DNA from 4 places in the Anaerocolumna sp. AGMB13020 genome. Region 1 is predicted to be linked to each of the others. Evidence: riboswitches for the same ligand, from Rfam matches in the RefSeq annotation. Region 1 holds a riboswitch; each other region holds the start of a gene.
What was found. Region 1 has a riboswitch for cyclic di-GMP ahead of R2R35_RS09185 (bifunctional diguanylate cyclase/phosphodiesterase). Riboswitches for the same ligand answer to the same signal wherever they lie in the genome.

Region 1 (4,776 bases):
GTCTGACCTTATCATTCTTGAACAGGTTAAGCCTTCCCTTGCTATATTCCGCTAATTGCCCTGCAAAGGTTGTAAAGTAGGTCATTCCATATGTGAAATAACCGATCCCTTCCATACAGGTGCCGTCCTCCGGAAAACCTTTCAGGTAATACGCAAGGGAATCTGTAATACGTGCTATTACAGGTTCTAATTCTTCCGGCTTATTTTTAAGCATATAAAAGGAGGCGCTGCCCAGCGAACCACTGCAGACAGCACACCAGTTATGGGTCGCATGCTCCCAGCTGCTATAAGGTGCAGTACTACGATAGAAAGGTGTTAACACTCTGGTTAAAACATTATCTCTCACACTTTCATAAACTGCTATGTTTATTTCATCCTTTAACAGGTATATGATCTCTGACAAGGCTTGCGCAGTTTCTGCCGCAAATAAATCGATGGTCTTTCTCCATACAGGATTATTGATTCTGTCCACGTGAGGCGGTAGCGCCCAGCATTCCTCCAGGCAGATATCAAGCATAATCTCTTCCAGCTTCCTGATATCCTTTACTCTTCTTTTGATTACAGCAAGCATACCAAATACTGCAAGATATTTTCTGCGTTCAAAATATACTGCTTCAAATTCCAGACGATTGCCCGTTCTTTCATATAAGGAATATAGCTCCTCTGAAATCCAGGGCATTTCTTTTTCTCTTAGCTCTTCCCCTGACAGCTCAAGCTTGTCTATGTATGCTTCTAAGAATTGCTCCAACTCTGTAACCATTTGTGCCTCTCCCCCAAGTTCTCTTTGCACAAACGATGTAATTTCTCGTGCTTTATGGGAACCCGTTTTCTTCACGTCAATATTATTTTTATAACGTTTCCTCTTCTGTATTGGACTTATGATCCTTGAAGATTTCTGGATAGTTTTCTGCTATCGTGCTTTCCAGATCTTCCAGTACTTTAAACTGTTTTGTTATTTTATAAAGACAGATTGTCTGATCGTAAAATTCTTTTGCTTTGTCATACTGCCCTAACTTATATAAAAGTTTAAATTTCATAAACATTAGACCTGGTAGAAACCGCATATAGTTTTCTTGAATAGAATAATCTATTCCTTTTTCTATAAATTTTTCTGCATTTATAAAATCTCCATTATTTAATGAAATATAACTAAGATTGTTTAATATACTCTGATAAAATTTCTTAGCAAACTGGGATGCCTGATACATAGGGTATGGTGCTGGTAATATATTAGTTTCCAAAACATATAATAAGTCTAACAATATTTTATTGGCAATATCTTCTCTTTTTAGAGACATATAATTAGTACTCATACAGTTGATAATCGAAAGCCCAACATTTGAATAGGTATATTTTTTTATGGAATCTAATGTAAAAGATGGATCTTCAACCATAATTGCTTTAAGACAATAATTTAATGAGGTCGTATAATTCTTTTCAGAAGTGGCGTAGATTGCCTTGCCATACAATATATGTTGTAGGTTCGCACCTTTTCCAAAATCTTTATGCTTCTCATACTTTTCTACTAGACTTTTAATTAATTCAATGTCTCCTAAAGCCATTGCACTATTTATAGCCTGAATTCCTTCATATCCAATAACTGTATTTGTTGAGAAATGCATTTTAAAGTATTCATTAAGATCCATGTTAAACTTAATGGATAACTGATTTAATAAATAAAGCGAAGGTTCGAACTCTCCCTTCTCAATACGGTATATCTGCTTCGGTGTACAGATGCCTTTTGCCAGTTGTTCTCTAGTCAGGTTTCGTGCTTCCCTTAATTCTCTCAGGAATATGCCAAAATGCTCATAGCTCATATATTAATCCGCCTTTTTTGATGGACATAAGTGTCCATTTATATGCCCAAAACACAATGGTATAATTTACCCAAAGAATAAATTATTTTCATCTGGGGGTAAATTTATGAAATTATTTTCAAAATTACGTTACTTTGCTGCAGTTTTACTTGTTCTAATATCAGTATCTGGTTTAGTCACACCATCCAGAGGTTCAGGTGTAATAACAACTTTAGCCGAACCCGGAAATATTTATGTGATTGAAACTAATTAATTTTTCTGTTCAAATTATAGCATAATTTTACAAAGTTATCAAACCTTTTGACACTTACTCTAAAAATATACTTTTATAAATCAGAATGTATTATTACAGTAAATACATAGATAATTAGAACCTACTGAAAGAATAATAAACTTAATATCACCATTTATTTCCCGAAAGAAAGGCATAACTGTCTAAAGGCAGTGACGCAAAGCTATAGGGCCTAAACCTGACAGGTATGGCAGCCAGTTGCAATTATTTCCTACGAAATAAAATCAAAAATGTACAAAGAGGCTGATCTACTATGTGATTTGAAAAGCGAGGGATTTTAATGAACAAAAGAGGCAGCAATATCAACATGTTATCTGCAGATACCAATTTTGAAGAAATGTGTGAACGGTATGATGTAATCGCTGAGCAGACGAACTTAGTCATTTTTGACATCAATTTCGAGGAAGATACATTCTATGTATCTGAAAATTTTATGGAGTTAACAGGGATATCCTTATACAACCAGAAGAATTCCTTTAAGCATCTTCTGGGATTAAAGTACATACATCCCAGTGATTTATTGAGATTCAAAGAATTTATAAGAACAGCAAACCCCGACCAGGCTTCCACCTCTATTACATTCCGCAGAAGAACTGAGAACAATGAACTGATGTGGGTGCGTTGTAAGCGTAAATGCTACTTTAACGCAGATGGCCGGTTAACAAGAGTCCTTGGCACTGCCCAGGAAGTCAGTAAAGAAATGGTTGCCTATACAGTAAACGGAAACGATCTTTTAATGGGTGTCAATATTCCTACTTTTAGTCGGTTTGAATATAAAACCAGACGTATAAGAAGAACTAACCCTGACAAAAAATTTGCCGTTATTGTATTTGATATTAAACGTTTTAGCGTTATTAATGACTTATATGGTAACAAAGAGGGAGACGGAGTATTAAAATATATCGGCACTGTCCTATCCTCCAATACATCCAGCTGTTATGCTTATTGCCGGCTGTATTCGGATAATTTCGCAGTATTTACAGAGTATAGAAATGAATCCGAAATTTATGATTTTGCTTTATTTCTAAAAAAACAGATGAAAGAGTATCCTCTAAAAATGGAAATCTCCTTTTCTATCGGTGTCTGTCTTGTTGAGAGCAAAGACCTTTCCATGAATGTATTGTGCGAACGTGCTACTCTCACGAAAAAGACGATCAAAAATGATGTTATGAAGACTCTTGCTTTTTATGAGGATTCTTTACGAAAACGGACTCTTGAAGACAGTGATATTGAGAATGAAATGATTTCCGCATTATCTAACAATCATTTTGAAATGTATCTGCAGCCTAAAATGTCCATCCCTACCACGGAGGTAGTGGGAGCTGAAGCTTTAGCACGTTGGAATCACCCGGAAAAAGGTATCATTCCTCCGGAAAGGTTTATACAGCTTTTTGAGAAGAACGGATTTATAATCTCACTGGACTATTTTATTTGGGAAAAAGCTTTTCAAACGATTGCAAAATGGGTGAAAGAAGAATATCCTGTTATACCAATATCGATTAATGTATCCCGTATCCATTTCAGCAATTCCGACTTTGTAGACAAGCTCATGTATATATCTGAGAAATATCAGGTACCTCCTACCTACATAGAGCTTGAAATAACAGAATCAGCATTCTTTAACTACAAAACGGATTTGCAAAGTAAACTGTATACGCTAAAAGAGAAAGGATTCCGACTTTCTCTGGATGATTTCGGTACCGGATATTCAACTTTGAATTTTCTGAAAGACATTCCATTAGATATTCTTAAGATGGATAAGGCATTTCTTGACGGGACTGGGGAGAACCGTAAGGAAGAAACCGTTCTGGAATATACCATAGCACTTGCCAGAAGCCTTGGTATAGAAGTGGTTGCAGAGGGGGTTGAAAATTTCAGCCAGGCAGAATTTTTATATCGTTCCGGTTGTGAAATCGCGCAAGGATATTTCTATTCGCCGCCACTTCCGGTTGCTTCCTTTGAAAGATATGCCGGATTAACCAAATGAGAAACAAATAAAACCTGCTAATAAATAGAGACTGTATTAACAAAATCTGCTGGTATACCGATAATGATAATACAGTCCCTACTTAATACCTTAACACTTTCACTATCTGTTAGATGACCTTTCTGTTTCTCTATTTCAATAACATCTAGGTCATTCTATTCTTATTATAAGCTATAGTACTTATCTGGTGTCTTAACTTACCACAACATTCCTATCATCTAAAAATCTTAATATTTCTGGATATTCTTCTCTTGCATACTCATCAATTTCTATACATGTATTCATTTGCTTAACAAGTTTAAATAGTCCTTTTGCCTGTACAAAGTATTCTGCTGCTTCCTCAAAATTTCGTTTTTTATAATGAAACTTAAATTTATTATAAATTAGATTCGGCAAACATTTTAGATTGTTCTCTTTTATGGAATACTCAATACTATTCTCAATCATTTCCTCCGCTTTATCTAGTTCATCGTTTGATAGAAATATACAACTTAAATTGTACTGGAGATTTATATACATTTTTTTTGAGAACTGACCTGCCTGATACATTGTATACGGTGCATTTATGTAGTACTTTTCAATAAGAGACAATAAGTCTGATAAAATTTTATATGCAACCTCACTCTTTTTCATTTTTAAATAATTTATACTGATGCAATTTATAATAGCAAGCCCTACAT
Region 2 (4,776 bases), 390 kb from region 1:
GAGTACACTTCAGCTCCCAGTTTCTTAAAGGTATCATAATTGCTCTGTAAATCTTCCAGTTCTGTAGGGCACACGAAGGTGAAATCCGCAGGATAAAAGCAAATAATGCTCCAGTTTCCCTTGAAATCCTGTTCTGAAACCTCTACAAATTTACCGTTACGAAATGCCTGTGCTACAAATGGTTTTACTTCTGTTCCGATTAATGACATATTTATTTCCTCCTAAGATTTCAAATTTATTGATAAATTATTATTAATAACTAATACTAGTAATCATTACTGTTATTATAATATAACAAACTTAGATTTGTGTCAAGTACAAAATTACTAAATTTTGTGATTTTTCCTATTCCATTATTTTAATTGAATTGTCACAGAAATTCTTATTCGTGTACTATAACACGAATTTAAACAGACCTCCGCTTTTTCTCGTTCCAAATAACTTTAGCTCCATACAGCAAAAGTTACTAGGAGCAGCTCATAAAGCAAAAGCCATACGTGCTGCAGATAGGAATAACACACAAACTTTTCTTGTTATTATATTACACGAGGATAGATTCTCCTTTTATAAGCAATGGTATTCAATGTATTTATATTATGGTAATAAAAAACCGGTGAAATTTCTGTTTAAGAAATTTCACCGGTATGTATGGGAAGTCAGGGATTAAAAATCAATACGCAATCGGGAAAGTTATAATTAAAGCTTTGCCATTAACCAAGTCATAGCTTCTTCTTCATTTAAGAAAGCCTGCTGAGGGAACTTAGATGAAATAGCTCTATTGATCTGCATTTTTACAATTGCACTGTCTACGATGGAGGCAGTAGCAACAAGATTATTCTCTGCAAGCCAGTCAGCATGTTTAGCCATAACTTCTCCAAGATCGGACATTTTGTATTTTCTTAAGTCAGCAGCACTTACCCAAGGCTTATTACCCATTGCAGGTCCGATAACCTTTTCATACTGACTATGATATTCAATATAGTCTTCCTTTGTCCAAGAACCTACGGGTGTTTCAAATACTAGTCTTTTTTCAACATCGTAATTAATAGTATACAGCCCCTTTGGGTGTGTAATCATCATAATAATTTTCCTCCTGAGTAAAATATTATATTTTTGAAACAGAGTAAATCTCTGTGACAAGCGATGAAAAAATTACAGATTGTTATTGATCAAATTCTACCAACTGCTGCTTTAATGTCTCAGCAATATTATACATCTCTTTCGAGCATTCTGCTACTAACTGTATCAGATTATTCTGCTCTTCAACGGAGGAAGAAACCTCTTCTGTTCCGGCGGCAGTTTCTTCGGAGATACTCGCAACCGTTGCAATCATATCTTCAGCTTCTTTTGCATCTTCTGTTAAAGTGGCAGTCGCATTATATGCAGCTTTAACTTTTACACCGATAGAATATACCTTATCGGATATATCAGATATGGAAGACACGGTCTTCTCAAATGCCTTTTCCTGTTCCTGTGAAAGGTCATTGGCTTTGGTAATTTGCGTTACTGTATTTTCTATTCCCTGTTGTACATCGTTTATAATTTCTGTAATCTGCTTTCCGGATTCTGCTGACTGTTCTGCAAGCTTACGAATTTCTTCGGATACAACGGCAAACCCTCTTCCGTGCTCGCCTGCTCTTGCAGCTTCTATTGCAGCATTTAAGGCTAACAGATTTGTCTGTTGTGCTACGCCTTTTATTACCTCTAATATTTTTCCGATTTCTTTGGACTTGTCCATTAAGTCCGTGATTGCTCCTCGCATATTCTCAGTAAGAACCTTGTTCTCAGCCATCTTTTCTTCCTGGAATTTGATGGATCCCTTCACTTCCTCCATGGCATTAATTGCTCCGTCAGCAACTTTATCTGACTGTGCCATATCTTCACCGATACAAAGAATCATCTCGGTAATATTATTGATGCGCACACTTCCTTTTTCGGTTGATTCAGCCTGCTGAGTTGCGCCTTCTGCCAACTGTGTTATAGATAGTGTAACTCTGCTTGAAATATCACTCATTTCAGCTGAAGATTGTTTTAACTCACTGGTCGAATAGGTTATGATATCGACAGATTCCTTTACACTGCCAATAAATTCTTTTATGCCTGCAGGAAGATGACCTTGTGTTCTTGTGGATTCAGCGGCTGCCGCAACTTCCTGGTATGCCGTCTCTGTCACATTACCCAAATCAATTTCTCGCAATTTCTGGTTCAGTAAAAATGCAAGGCAAAGGGTAGCCACTACCCCTATCACTACTGCAAAAATAACCATAAAAAGCAGAAGGCTTAAAGTGCTGCCTCCTTTGTTTAACAATGACTGGGCTTTAAAAAATCCGCCTGCGGTTACAAGAACAATGCTGCCTGATAAAACGGCTAAACTAGTGATAAAAACATTTTTTTTCAAGCCTTTTTCTCTGAAAATTTCCACTTTCAAGTCCTCCTGCAATTATAAGCTGTTTCTATAGCATTAAAAAAGCCATTTGTAGTTGATACCCCACAAATGGCTAATATTAACTACGGCAACCCGACTATCATAGTTTTCACCTTAGACTCGTGGCTTTGCGTCCCCATCTTTAGAAGAGTTTGCTATTTTCAATTAATCTGGATATAGAAATAAATTGCATAATTTGTAATTCTACACTATATTTCTAAATATCTTGCTATATTATGTCATATCATGTCTATTCGCATAATAAGATTATACACCAATTTGCTCAAAAGTCAAATTATTAATACACAATTTTACAGAATAGTTAAATTTTATTTAACCGCAGTCTTATAAAGACAGACCGCCGTCAATTACAATTGTCTGACCTACGATATACCTGGAGATATCCTGACACAAGAAGTATGCAAGCTCTGCAACCTCCTCCGCTTCACAGAATCTCTTTGCAGGTACCTGCTGTTTGTAGGCTTCTGCTGCATCTCCTAAGGTATCCAGCATATCTGTTATAATAATTCCAGGTGCTATTGCATTGACACTGATGTTATTTGCAATAAGCTCTGTACCAAGTACCTTGGTAAAGGCTGCAACTCCTGCTTTAGAGGCAGTATAGCTATAGGAGGCTGGAAGCATCTTAACGGCTGCAAGTGAACTGATATTAACGATTTTACCGGAGTTCTGTTTGATCATATGGGGTGCTACCAGCTGGCACAGATTGAACATACCGGTCAGGTTGGTATTTATTACATCACTCCATTCGCTGTCTGTCATTCCGGTTATGGTATTATAACGTACAATGCCTGCATTATTAACCAAAATATCGATTTTTCCAAGCTTTTCGATTGTAAAGTCTACCAGAGCCTCAAGTTCTTCTCTTTTTGCCACATCACAACGGAAAATATATGCCTTTCTTCCAAAACTCTTAATTTCTTCCTGTACTTTAAGGGCGGATTCTTCATTGCTTACGTAATTGATAACTACATCTGCACCTTCTTTTGCGAGCTTTACTGCTATCGCTCTGCCAATACCTCTGGATGCTCCTGTTACTAATGCTACCTTTCCTTCTAACATATCATGTCCTCCTTAAGCATATTGTTTTATTTATATTAATTGTGTTTCTGTAATGCTTTCAGTCTGTCTCCGTTTGGTGCAGGTTCACTGCCGTCTGTAATTAGCTCTACGACCACAGGGCCCTCCGCTTCCCGCAAGAATTCCGGAAGCTCCTTTATCTGACTATTCTCGCTAATAACCATTGTCTTTAGGCCACAGGCAGCCATCATATCAGCTATGCTGATTCTCTTCTGGCAAAAACCATTAACTACTCTTTCAAACAGGAACTTATGTCCATGTTCTACAAATCCTAACATAGCATTATTAATAATAAAGTAAACAATGGGTAATTCATATTCTGCTGCAGTCAGTACTTCCATTCCATTCATAAAGAAGTCTCCGTCACCGGCAAATACAGCAACGCTTCGCCCCGGATAGGCTGCTTGCACACCGACTGCACCACCAATTGCAGAACCCATGGCAGCATAATTTAAATTGGTCTCAAAGTCTCCGCCTTCCGGTATAGAAAGATATTTAAAGGCATAATTCATAAATTCGCCCATATCTGCCATATAATAAGTATCCTTAGGCATATATTCCGGTAGCTGTTCCATAAACTCCTTAAGGCTTACACCCGTATTTACTTTCTCTACCGGATTATTGATTGCTGTTCTCTCAAAGCCTGTCTGCCCTGCTGCTTTGGTATTCTGTATAATATAAGGTAAAGCTACCTCTAAATCAGCACAAAGCTTAACATCCGTCTTATAGACTTTTCCAAGCTCTTTTATATCCCAGTCAATGTGAATAACCTTCTTCCCCTCTGTTAAGGCTTTACTGAAGTTATTGGTTGCATTCTCTCCCAAACTGGTTCCAAGGATGAGCAGGCAGTCAACAGAAGGGTCATTTACGTAAGCAGAGGCGGCATCTGTGCTTGCAAAACCATAGTTCCCAAGATTCAGCGGGAAATCATTTGATACCACACCTTTACCTTCTGGTGTTGTGATAACCGGCCATTGCAGGTGCTTACTTATTTCTTTTACAAGTTCTGATTTTCCTCTTGCGCCTTTACCTGCCAGGATGAGTCCTTTCCCTGATTCCTCTATTACCTTGCAGGCTTCTTCTAAACTCTTATTGTCATCTGATGCTGAAACATATGCTGTTGCTGTAAAATCCGGAACTTCCCCGGGCAGGCTGGCAAGCTGAATATCGATGGGAACAGATAAAAATACAGGACCCATGGGAACTGTTAAAGCTGTCTTTACAGCCAGTTCCAGTTCTTTCATTACATC
Region 3 (4,776 bases), 2.7 Mb from region 1:
TCAGCTGATAGGGACTCAGGTCTTCCGGAAACTGTCCTCCCGAAGTAAATTCAAACTGAAATTCTTTGCCGGTATAGTTCTTAATCCAACGCGGAAGCTTCACTGTTCCAATATCATCACATTGCCTGTGATGAGTACAGCCTTCACAGATAAGTATTGTATCTCCCTCTTTCAGCTGCTCCAAAATTGCCACTCCCTTAACGGCTTCCTGCAGTAAGCCTTTATACCTGGCAAATAAAATGGAAAAGGAGGTAAGTGGTATATCTTTTGGTGTATCAGCAGATACCTTTGCAAACACCTGGCTGTCAGTTATAACAAGACTGGGCTTTTTCCCTAAGCTCTCAAGAGTTTCCTTCAGTTCATACTCTTTTACTACAATTGCCGTTCCGTCAGCCTCCAGGATGTCCCTTATGGTCTGCTGCTGAGGAAGAATAAGCCTTCCTTTAGGAGCCGCTTTGTCTATAGGTACTACTAATATAACAAAATCCGATGGATGTATAACATCACCAACGATTCGAAGCTTACTATCTTCGGCCGGTACTATCCTGGAAATAATATTTTTCAGAGTTTCAATATTCATGCCGGTAACAGCACTTACATAAATTTCATTATCATTTTGCTCTGCCTCTGCTTTTGTAAGCAAATCAGCCTTATTATATACCAATAGGTAAGGAATCTTCTTCTCTTCAAAGAGCTTAATCAATTCAATATCAGTAGCCGACTTCCCTGCCAGTGCATCAATTATCAGGATAGCAATATCGGTCTTATTCAGTACCTGTTTTGTTCTTCTTACTCTTAATTCCCCTAAAGCTCCTTCGTCATCAATTCCAGGAGTGTCTATAATCATCACCGGACCTAATGGCAGTAACTCCATTGCTTTATAAACAGGATCTGTTGTTGTTCCTTTTACTTCTGAAACCACAGATAGCTCTTGTCCTGTAATTTTATTAACCAAGCTTGATTTACCGGCATTTCGTTTCCCAAAAAAACCTATATGCAAACGGTCTGCGGAGGGTGTTTCATTTAATCCCATACTGCCATCTCCTTCGTGTTCTTTAACATAATCATGCGAATTTATGGTATCACAATTTGCAGATCAAATCAAGAAATTGTAAGTACAAAAAATGCACTCTCCATATCGCAGTAAGCTGGCAGCCAACTGTATACAAGGTGCATAGTTTATAATATAATTCACATTATGTTTTTATTATATTTATAGCTGTATCGCAAGAACCTTCCATGCTCTGGATTGGATAGACGCATTTTAACGCGGTTACTTCTATATACCAGACTAAAATTTACAAAGAAGAGTTATATTCTGGGCACTGCATCCAAAAGCACAAATCATAAAATAATCCCCTCTTCTGATCAGCTGCTTTTCCATTGCTTCATATAGGGCAATAAATGGACTGCTCGTACCTGTATCTCCGTAAACATCACCGATATAAGGGCTGGCAGATTTGTCTATTACCATCCGTTCTCTTATGATTTCAAGCCCCTCTTTGCTGTTTTGGGAGAAACAAAACATATTTATCTTTTCTATTCTGAGAGAATTTCTTAAAAGTATTGTTGATATAGACTCTTCCAACGCTTCAACATTAATTATTTTCTTTTTGTAGATGGAAAACTCCATATCATTTCCATCTTTTATCAGAAACATATTTGAAAAACCACAGTGTGGAAATAATGGTGAATCTGTATCATCTGGACTTACTATACTTAGCGTGTCACATACACCGCTTTCTTCTTCCGTTTTTTCTAACAGAACGGCGCATGCAGCATCTCCCATATTATGGGTATCGATACTCATATAATCACAGCCAATCAGAAGAGCACGTTTTATATGAGGACTCATCGTCATGTATTTGGAAATCTGATCAAAAGCCAAGGTCATACCACAACCATTGGAATTCACATCATAACAGATGCATTCTTTCTTTCCGCCAATTACATTATGAATTTTGGCAGAAGTCGCAGGTGAAACATACTCCGGTAATTGACTGGAAAGTACAATCATATCTATGTCTGCTCCTGATAAACCTGTTTTAAGGAATAAATCCTGAATAGCGTCCAGAGATAATAGAATGGTATTGTGCCAGTTATGCTTGCTTCCCTGTTTCTTACACTTGTTCTCCGACAGAGCCGTGCTTATACTTCTGTACTCTTTTTCTGCTGTGTGCATTACACTTTTCGTTTGACTGGAAACTACCTGTCCTCGACTAACTGATATATCTGCAATTTTTATGTGTACCATAGTGTTCCTCTATCTTATATTTATTTTAAAATAACAGTAAAGGCAATATAAATTAATATAAATTTTAAACCGCTTTCAGATATAAAAACAAATAAGCTTTATTTTATTATTTGAAATTAAAACTCAATCAAGTTATATAAAAAGAAAAGCTAGCCGAAAAAATGCCATGGCTAGTCTAATCATGGTAACTCGGCTGCCATAGCTTTCGCCTTAGGCCCGTGGCTTTGCGTCTCTGCCTTTTGGCAGGTTTGCCTTTATCTTACAATATGATATTAATTTTTGACCGATAATAGGAATAATTACCTACTCTTATTATATACTAATTTGATTAATAAGCAAGCTTTTTTCGCTAATTTTGTCATTCTTAGACATATTTTGTTTGAGATAGTCTCCATTGAAACTAAAAATATGATTTTTTACAAAAAAACTCATGTGCATATCATTGGAATTGCGTCATGAGCAAGAACTTATCACTTAATGGATTATCATATCAGTTATATCTTTATAAGTCGCATAAGGTTTGATATGATAGGTACCAACCCTTATCTTTCTGGAATAATTATTTATTATTAGATACTGATTAAAAGCACCTGCATCTTCAATAACACCATTTTCTTTCAATATACGAGTTACCTTTTCAGAGGACATACCTTCTGTAATAATAATCTCTTTTGTAATATCCTCTTTCTTTTCTTCCAACGTATCAGAATCATTCTTTGAGGTTTCGTTCTCCTCAGAAGTAGTATTCTCCTCTGACGTAGTATTATCCTTTGATGTAGTATTCTTCGTACTTGTTTCCTCTGTCGTGTTATTATTATCTCCCGTTATAGCATCGGTTCCATTTTTATCGTCAGTCTTACTTCCATCAGAATTTTCCGGTGCTTCATCTACATCATTTTTTTTGTTATCGGTGACTGGAACTTCTTCCGTTTCGTCTGATTCTTCTGTACTATTTTCCTGCGGTATTTCAGTGGGGGTCGGAGTTGTCAGTAAATCATCGAAAGAATTTACCGCATTGCTCTCAACCATACCCAGTTCTTTTGCTCTTGCGATTATCTGCTCATCAGAAAGTTTATTTCTGGATGAGCCATGAAATGCTACAGACATTACAACAGCTGAAAAAAGTATGCCGACACCAATTCCTCTTACATAATATTTTAGATTCATACATTCCTCTTATCTTGTAAAATTCTTACTGCTGCTTTTCATTTTCTTTATACAGATCAACTACCAACCGGACTTCACCCTGTCCTAGCTCCAGCGCTTTCGAAATATCCACAATGGAAAAGCCCTGTGAATAAAGCTCCAGTATCTTCTGATTAGAATTACTGCTTCCCTCTGACTCTTCTGGAATGAAAGCTTGTTTTTGCTCCACTTTTACTTGAGAAACATTTTTTTTATTTTTGGGAGCATTCGATTCTTTTGCAGTTAGAGAACGAGCTGAGGTTTCTTCCATGACTTTTTTCTGCTTGTCAGCATTTCTCATTAGTGTTTTCAATTCTTCTTCTTTTTCACCAAGCATATTATACAAAAACACAACTTCTTCATGATTAAGCTTGATTTTTTCTAAAATCTGTTCTGAAAAATCATTTACGGCAATTATTTTTTCATTGGATAATTGACTGAGCTGATTCTCTGTTTTGTAAAGATATCCTTCCGTGGTCTCCTGACATATCTCCTCCACTTGGTGTTTCAGTTCGCTTATATCCATCGCTTTTTCATCAAGCACTGTATTCAGTACAAAATCCTGGTTCTTCTTATCTGTTTTATCCACCATAAAACAACTAATAATTATTATTGCAATTCCTATGATTATAAGGACGATTGCTATTCCCATTTTATGTCCTCCGGTTTATTATGATATCTGTTTATTGCCAGCCATTAAATTCTGATATCGATAGAGCCGGATCTGGTTTTCTTAGTTTCTTCCTTTGACTCTTCTTTTTTCTGTTTTTTTGATTTGGAACCAAAAAAACTGTTATTTCCCTTTTCTTTCGCATCATATCGGTATTCTTTGTTCTCACCTTTTGATGCTTTAACAGGTTGTTGGCTGTTGTGTTTTATTTCACTATTAATTTTATTATGTATAACGATCTGATCATTTATAGGCTTCTGACTTTCCTGATGCTTATAACCAGATACCTCCTGGGATTTAGGAGCCATTGTAACTACTTCTATTGGTGTTATTGGCATAAGACAACCTCCTTTACAATCCAACTACCTTAATATCAGCTCTATCTCTGATAAATTTTGAGTAATGAGTTTCCGTCTTTACATGATAGTTTACATTGGATATTACGATTTTAACACCTGGATAAGCAACATTTTCAACTTTGATCCAACCACCGTCACTGTTTCCGATTTCTACCCGAAGCATATCAAATTTATTCTGACACTCTTTGTATTCCGTTCGCAGTTGAATACAGTTATTTGTAGCTAATCTGATGTATTCAAGTTTTTCAGGGGATAGCTTCTCGCCTTGACCTATTTTTCTTTTATATGTTTCAATAATAGGAAGCAGC
Region 4 (4,776 bases), 2.5 Mb from region 1:
ACCGAGAATTTTATCAATATCATCATTTTTAGAAGATAGAAACAGGATGGAGCAATAGGAAAATTCTCTGATTTTTTTGCATACCTCCAAGCCATCAAGGTCTGGGAGCATTATATCCAATACTACAGCGTCAGGTTGGAATTCCCGGCAAACCTGTAATGCCTCTAACCCCGTAGCTGCTGTCTGTATATTTGTAAAACCATCTCGCTGTAATACTTCCTGTATTAGCTCGACAATGTCCTTATCATCATCTACCAATAAAATTTTACTATTTATTCTTATCACCTGCCTTCTGTTTTTCTTTTCTTTATCGTTGCGGAATATTTCTTAGGGTAGCAGCTCATAAACAGTAAAGAAAAATATGGATATTTATGTGGTTAAAACAATTATATACGGTCATACCTATAATATCAATAAAGATGACCTCTGTACCTTAAGTATTTTTTGAATTATTGATTAGCAATTTATTTGTCTGTCTTGTGATAAAATATGATTATGGAGAGAAAGAGATCATAAATTGGCTCAACCTCTCTGTGATGTAAAGAAAAGAAAGGGCAGGTAAGTTAAATGACAAATCTAAAAATAAAAGAACTATTAAAAAATTGGAATATCGAAGGAAATCTCACTTGGATAAACAACAATTCCTGGGATGTTTCAGATAGCTACATCATCAAGTGCTATAATAAGCAGGAAGAATTAGAACGTAGTATTGTGTTGCTGGGAGCTTTAAAAGAGCATGGAATGCCTGTAGCGGAAATAGTTCCTCTAAAAGAAGGGGAGAACTATCTGGAGAGAGAGGGCGTATATTATCTGTTGACACGGAAGTTGCCGGGCAGCAGCATTGTAAACTTAAGGGAAGAGCCTGAGCAGATATATGGCCGGATGGGTAAAGTAATAGGAAAGCTTCATATTGCTCTGAGGGAATTGGAAGCGTTTCTGGATTTTTGGGATAACAGCCTTCTATTTGAGATGAAAGGTTGGATACCGGAAACCTTAAGGAAAGCTGACTGGAAATATATTGGAAGTGAAGCTTATGAGGAAACAGTCAATAACTTGGGGGCCATTTATGAGGAGTTGCCAAGGCAGCTCATCCACAGGGATGTACATTTTGGGAACTTCTTGTTTGAACAGGGTGAATTTACCGGTTATATAGATTTTGACCTGAGCCAGAAGAATATCCGTATATTTGATATCGCATATTTTCTTTTGGGACTTCTCTGTGATGAAAATCATTACGGAGCAGATAGAGAAAAGTGGTTTGATCTGGTTGCATGGGTAATAAGAGGGTATGAAGAGTCAATACCTTTAGAAGAAGTAGAAAAGACGTACCTTAATACCGTTATGGAAAGTATTGAGCTTTTATTTACAGCTTACTTTCTTTCTGTAAAGGAGGACAGACTGGCAGAGGATTCAGTTCAGCTTTTTTATTTTATAAAGAGAAACGCCAATAAAATAAGAGAGAAAGCTCTTGACTCTGACATTATGTAAGGATTTATAATGAAACAAAAACGAGGTGTTGCTGTATGGCATTTGATTACAAAAAAGAATATAAAGAATTTTATCTGCCCTCTAAGAAACCGGAAATCGTTGAAGTTCCACCTATGAACTTTCTTGCAGTCAGAGGAAGCGGTGATCCCAATGCTGAAGAAGGAGAGTATAAGAGAGCTATCAATCTTTTATATGGAATTGCTTATACCTTAAAAATGAGTTATAAGACAAGCTATAAAATTCAGGGTTTTTTTGAATATGTGGTACCGCCTCTGGAGGGATTTTGGTGGCTGGAAGGCATAAAGGGAATGGACTATACCCAAAAAGATAGATTTCACTGGATATCAATTGTTCGTCTTCCGGAGTTTATTGGAAAAGAGGATTTTGAATGGGCATTAAAGGAAGCGTCAAGAAAGAAGAAAGAGGATTTCTCTAAAGTCGAGTTCCTGCAGTATGACGAGGGTTTATGTGTACAATGTATGCATGTGGGGCCATTTGATGAGGAACCGGCAACGGTTGAAGTGATGGATGAATTCATTAAGGCTGAAGGCTATCTGAATGATATAACGGATACAAGGTATCATCATGAGATTTACTTAAGTGATTTTCGCAAATGTTCTCCTGAGAAACGAAAAACAGTCATTCGTCATCCGATCAAAAAGGACCGGTAAAAGACCGTTCTGGGATAAAAGACCCGTCGATTTTGTAGAAAAACTTTCTAAAAAGTCGAAAAAGTTCATAATTCAATTGCTCAATACGCTGGTCTTACGGAAAATATTGACTTTTTAAGAAAATACTGAGTCATTTAGAAGAAATTGTATCCTTCCGTTTGGCTAAACTTTTGTTTGCTATTAATTATATAATAACAGCAGAATTATGGTGTATTTTGGTATATAATTTGAATTGCAAAAATATGTGAAATATAGTACAATTAGCCTATATTTTATAAGGGCAAACTTATCGAAAGATAGGGACGCAAAGCTTAGGGTCTAAATCTGTTAGCAGATATGACAGCCAGTTGCACTAAATATGATATTTTGCGGTCTAAGCTCGTTATAAATACGGGCTTTTTTTGCGTTTAAAGTATTGCATAGGTGGTTTTTGTGATTTTACAAAGATAAAATATGCCTTGATCTGCAAGGAAATTCCGTTTTTAGATGCTGACTTAGGGGAAGCAATTTAAGAAATGGTGCTTGCTAAAAAGAAACGGGTTTCATTTCGCTCATAACGGAGGTATAGAAGTATGAAAAATCTGAATAGTGATAATGTACTCCAAAAAGGGATACCCAAATTAAGCAATACGGTAGGGATATCACTTGGGATAGCATTATTGTCTGGGCTTGTTATGGCATTAATTATTGCTGTAAAAGATATGGAGGAGCTGTATGCCTCTTTAAAGGCGTCAGGGCTTTTATTTCTTTACTTTCTGTTATTGTTCTCCCTTGTTGTAAGCTTTGCGGGCAGTCTTATCTGCTATGGCAGAATCAAGCAATCCACTGCGGAGATTGCACATATAACCAATAGTGTCCATGCAGGCTTTATTAATTTTGTTCTGGAGCCGGGTTATCAGATTACCTATGCCAATTCCAAGTTCTATCAAATAATCGGCTATCAGAAGACAGAAGTAGTAAAAAAATATAACAATTGTTTTATGAGTTTTGTACAGGAAGAAGATCAGCAAAAGATTACTGAACTAATAGACAAATTCTTTCATGGTTCCTATATTCAAACGGAAATAAGAATGTTCACAGCAAAAAGAAATATCATAAATGTTCTTCTAAATGGAAATTTCATATTGGATAAAGACGGGAATAAGACCCTTTCAGCTGTTTTTGTTGACGTAACCGGATTAAAGGAGATGCAGAACAAACTTCTGATGGAAGAGGAAAGATATCGTATTGCGGCAGAAATATCCAATGATATATTGTTCGAATACAAAGTGGACAAGGACCTTATGGTATTTGCGGATAAATATAAAGAGGTTTACGGAAGGAATCCTGTAATCGAGAACTTTACACAGGTTGATATTTATAAGTCAGAGATGGTTCATCCTGAGGATTACCAGGATCTAAAAATGTTTGCCCGTCTATTGCCCAGCGGTAAGGAGATGATGGAGGCAGAATTTCGGATCAAGAATGCCGGCAATGAATACATATGGTGCCATATCCGAGGCAAGACCATTTATGGTGACAAGAAAGAAGCAGTCAGTGTTATTGGTAAGGTGGTAAATATCGATCTGCATAAAAAAGAGCTTCAAAAGCTTGAATATAAAGCCAAACGAGATCTGCTTACCGGTGTGTACAATAAAATTACGACAAAAGAAATGATTGAGGATTTTCTGAAAAGAAAAAACAATCAAAACCACATACTCATGATGATAGACATTGATGACTTTAAGCATGTAAATGACAATTACGGTCATTTGGCTGGAGACAATATTCTGGTATTTCTGATTGATAAGATCAAGAGGATATTTGCCGGAGATATTATCGGGCGAATAGGTGGAGATGAATTCCTGGTCTTCATAGGAAATATATCGAATAAGGATAGTGTAATTGTTAAAGCAAAGAATCTGCTGCAAGCCCTCAGTTCGGTATATGTGGTAGATGGGCAGGAGGTCACGGTTTCCGGAAGCATCGGAATATCTATGTATCCGGAAGATGGCACCACTTATACAGAGTTGATCCATTGTGCTGATAAAGCTCTATATACCGTAAAGGATGAGGGCAAGGGCAGTTATAAGTTATTCAGATAACAGAGGTTATCTTATAACGGATGTCATTCAGTTTATGGATGTATCATCTGGCTAACAGATGTCATTTACAAATCCTATCGCTATTTATGTAATGGTTATTGAAAATCTTCTGATTTGATAACATTCGCAAGATACATAAGAAGCAGGCTGGCGCAGGTCATTAGGATACATAAGAGCAGTACGGACTTAAGACTTTGACTTGCGGTTGGTAAGCGCAGATAGAACTGATAGGTCAGATAGCTGCACAAAGCAATAATTATACCGGGTTTTGCAATAACATCCGTTGCCTGAAAAGGAGGACGGATGTATTTTATTACAAGAAAGGTTCCAATAAGAGTCATGACCAGCTGGCTTATAAGCAGACTGATAAGATATCCATTGATACCCTGAACAGGTACTGCGAATATTATTATGATTATCCGAACCACCAGTCCAATGACAGAGCCGGCAAAGGTAAGGCTTACCCGTCCGAGTCCGTTGATGATGCTGGTAAGCGTGGTCGCTATATATAGGAAGGGACACAGCCAGGCAAG

Region 2: linked by a shared signal. The riboswitch ahead of R2R35_RS10870 (methyl-accepting chemotaxis protein) and the one ahead of R2R35_RS09185 (bifunctional diguanylate cyclase/phosphodiesterase) in region 1 are both predicted to bind cyclic di-GMP.
Region 3: linked by a shared signal. The riboswitch ahead of R2R35_RS22675 (3-oxoacyl-[acyl-carrier-protein] synthase III C-terminal domain-containing protein) and the one ahead of R2R35_RS09185 (bifunctional diguanylate cyclase/phosphodiesterase) in region 1 are both predicted to bind cyclic di-GMP.
Region 4: linked by a shared signal. The riboswitch ahead of R2R35_RS23670 (sensor domain-containing diguanylate cyclase) and the one ahead of R2R35_RS09185 (bifunctional diguanylate cyclase/phosphodiesterase) in region 1 are both predicted to bind cyclic di-GMP.

What each region holds. Positions count from the first base shown of each region.
Region 1 covers NZ_CP136910.1:2,310,626-2,315,401, forward strand. Annotated here, with positions in the region: gene R2R35_RS09170 (heparinase II/III family protein) at 1-760, opposite strand, end outside; gene R2R35_RS09175 (helix-turn-helix domain-containing protein) at 849-1,817, opposite strand; gene R2R35_RS09180 (hypothetical protein) at 1,924-2,070, shown strand; cyclic di-GMP riboswitch class I at 2,232-2,315, shown strand; gene R2R35_RS09185 (bifunctional diguanylate cyclase/phosphodiesterase) at 2,390-4,096, shown strand; gene R2R35_RS09190 (helix-turn-helix transcriptional regulator) at 4,289-4,776, opposite strand, start outside.
Region 2 covers NZ_CP136910.1:2,697,634-2,702,409, forward strand. Annotated here, with positions in the region: gene ahpC (alkyl hydroperoxide reductase subunit C) at 1-209, opposite strand, end outside; gene R2R35_RS10865 (hypothetical protein) at 697-1,080, opposite strand; gene R2R35_RS10870 (methyl-accepting chemotaxis protein) at 1,163-2,422, opposite strand; cyclic di-GMP riboswitch class I at 2,510-2,592, opposite strand; gene R2R35_RS10875 (SDR family NAD(P)-dependent oxidoreductase) at 2,771-3,508, opposite strand; gene R2R35_RS10880 (thiamine pyrophosphate-binding protein) at 3,544-4,776, opposite strand, start outside.
Region 3 covers NZ_CP136910.1:5,389,920-5,394,695, reverse strand. Annotated here, with positions in the region: gene hydF ([FeFe] hydrogenase H-cluster maturation GTPase HydF) at 1-1,033, opposite strand, end outside; gene R2R35_RS22675 (3-oxoacyl-[acyl-carrier-protein] synthase III C-terminal domain-containing protein) at 1,292-2,254, opposite strand; cyclic di-GMP riboswitch class I at 2,435-2,517, opposite strand; gene R2R35_RS22670 (hypothetical protein) at 2,729-3,421, opposite strand; gene R2R35_RS22665 (DUF6115 domain-containing protein) at 3,447-4,091, opposite strand; gene R2R35_RS22660 (hypothetical protein) at 4,136-4,447, opposite strand; gene R2R35_RS22655 (DUF342 domain-containing protein) at 4,461-4,776, opposite strand, start outside.
Region 4 covers NZ_CP136910.1:5,619,245-5,624,020, forward strand. Annotated here, with positions in the region: gene R2R35_RS23655 (response regulator transcription factor) at 1-276, opposite strand, end outside; gene R2R35_RS23660 (phosphotransferase enzyme family protein) at 568-1,488, shown strand; gene R2R35_RS23665 (GyrI-like domain-containing protein) at 1,524-2,159, shown strand; cyclic di-GMP riboswitch class I at 2,429-2,514, shown strand; gene R2R35_RS23670 (sensor domain-containing diguanylate cyclase) at 2,732-4,243, shown strand; gene R2R35_RS23675 (putative polysaccharide biosynthesis protein) at 4,339-4,776, opposite strand, start outside.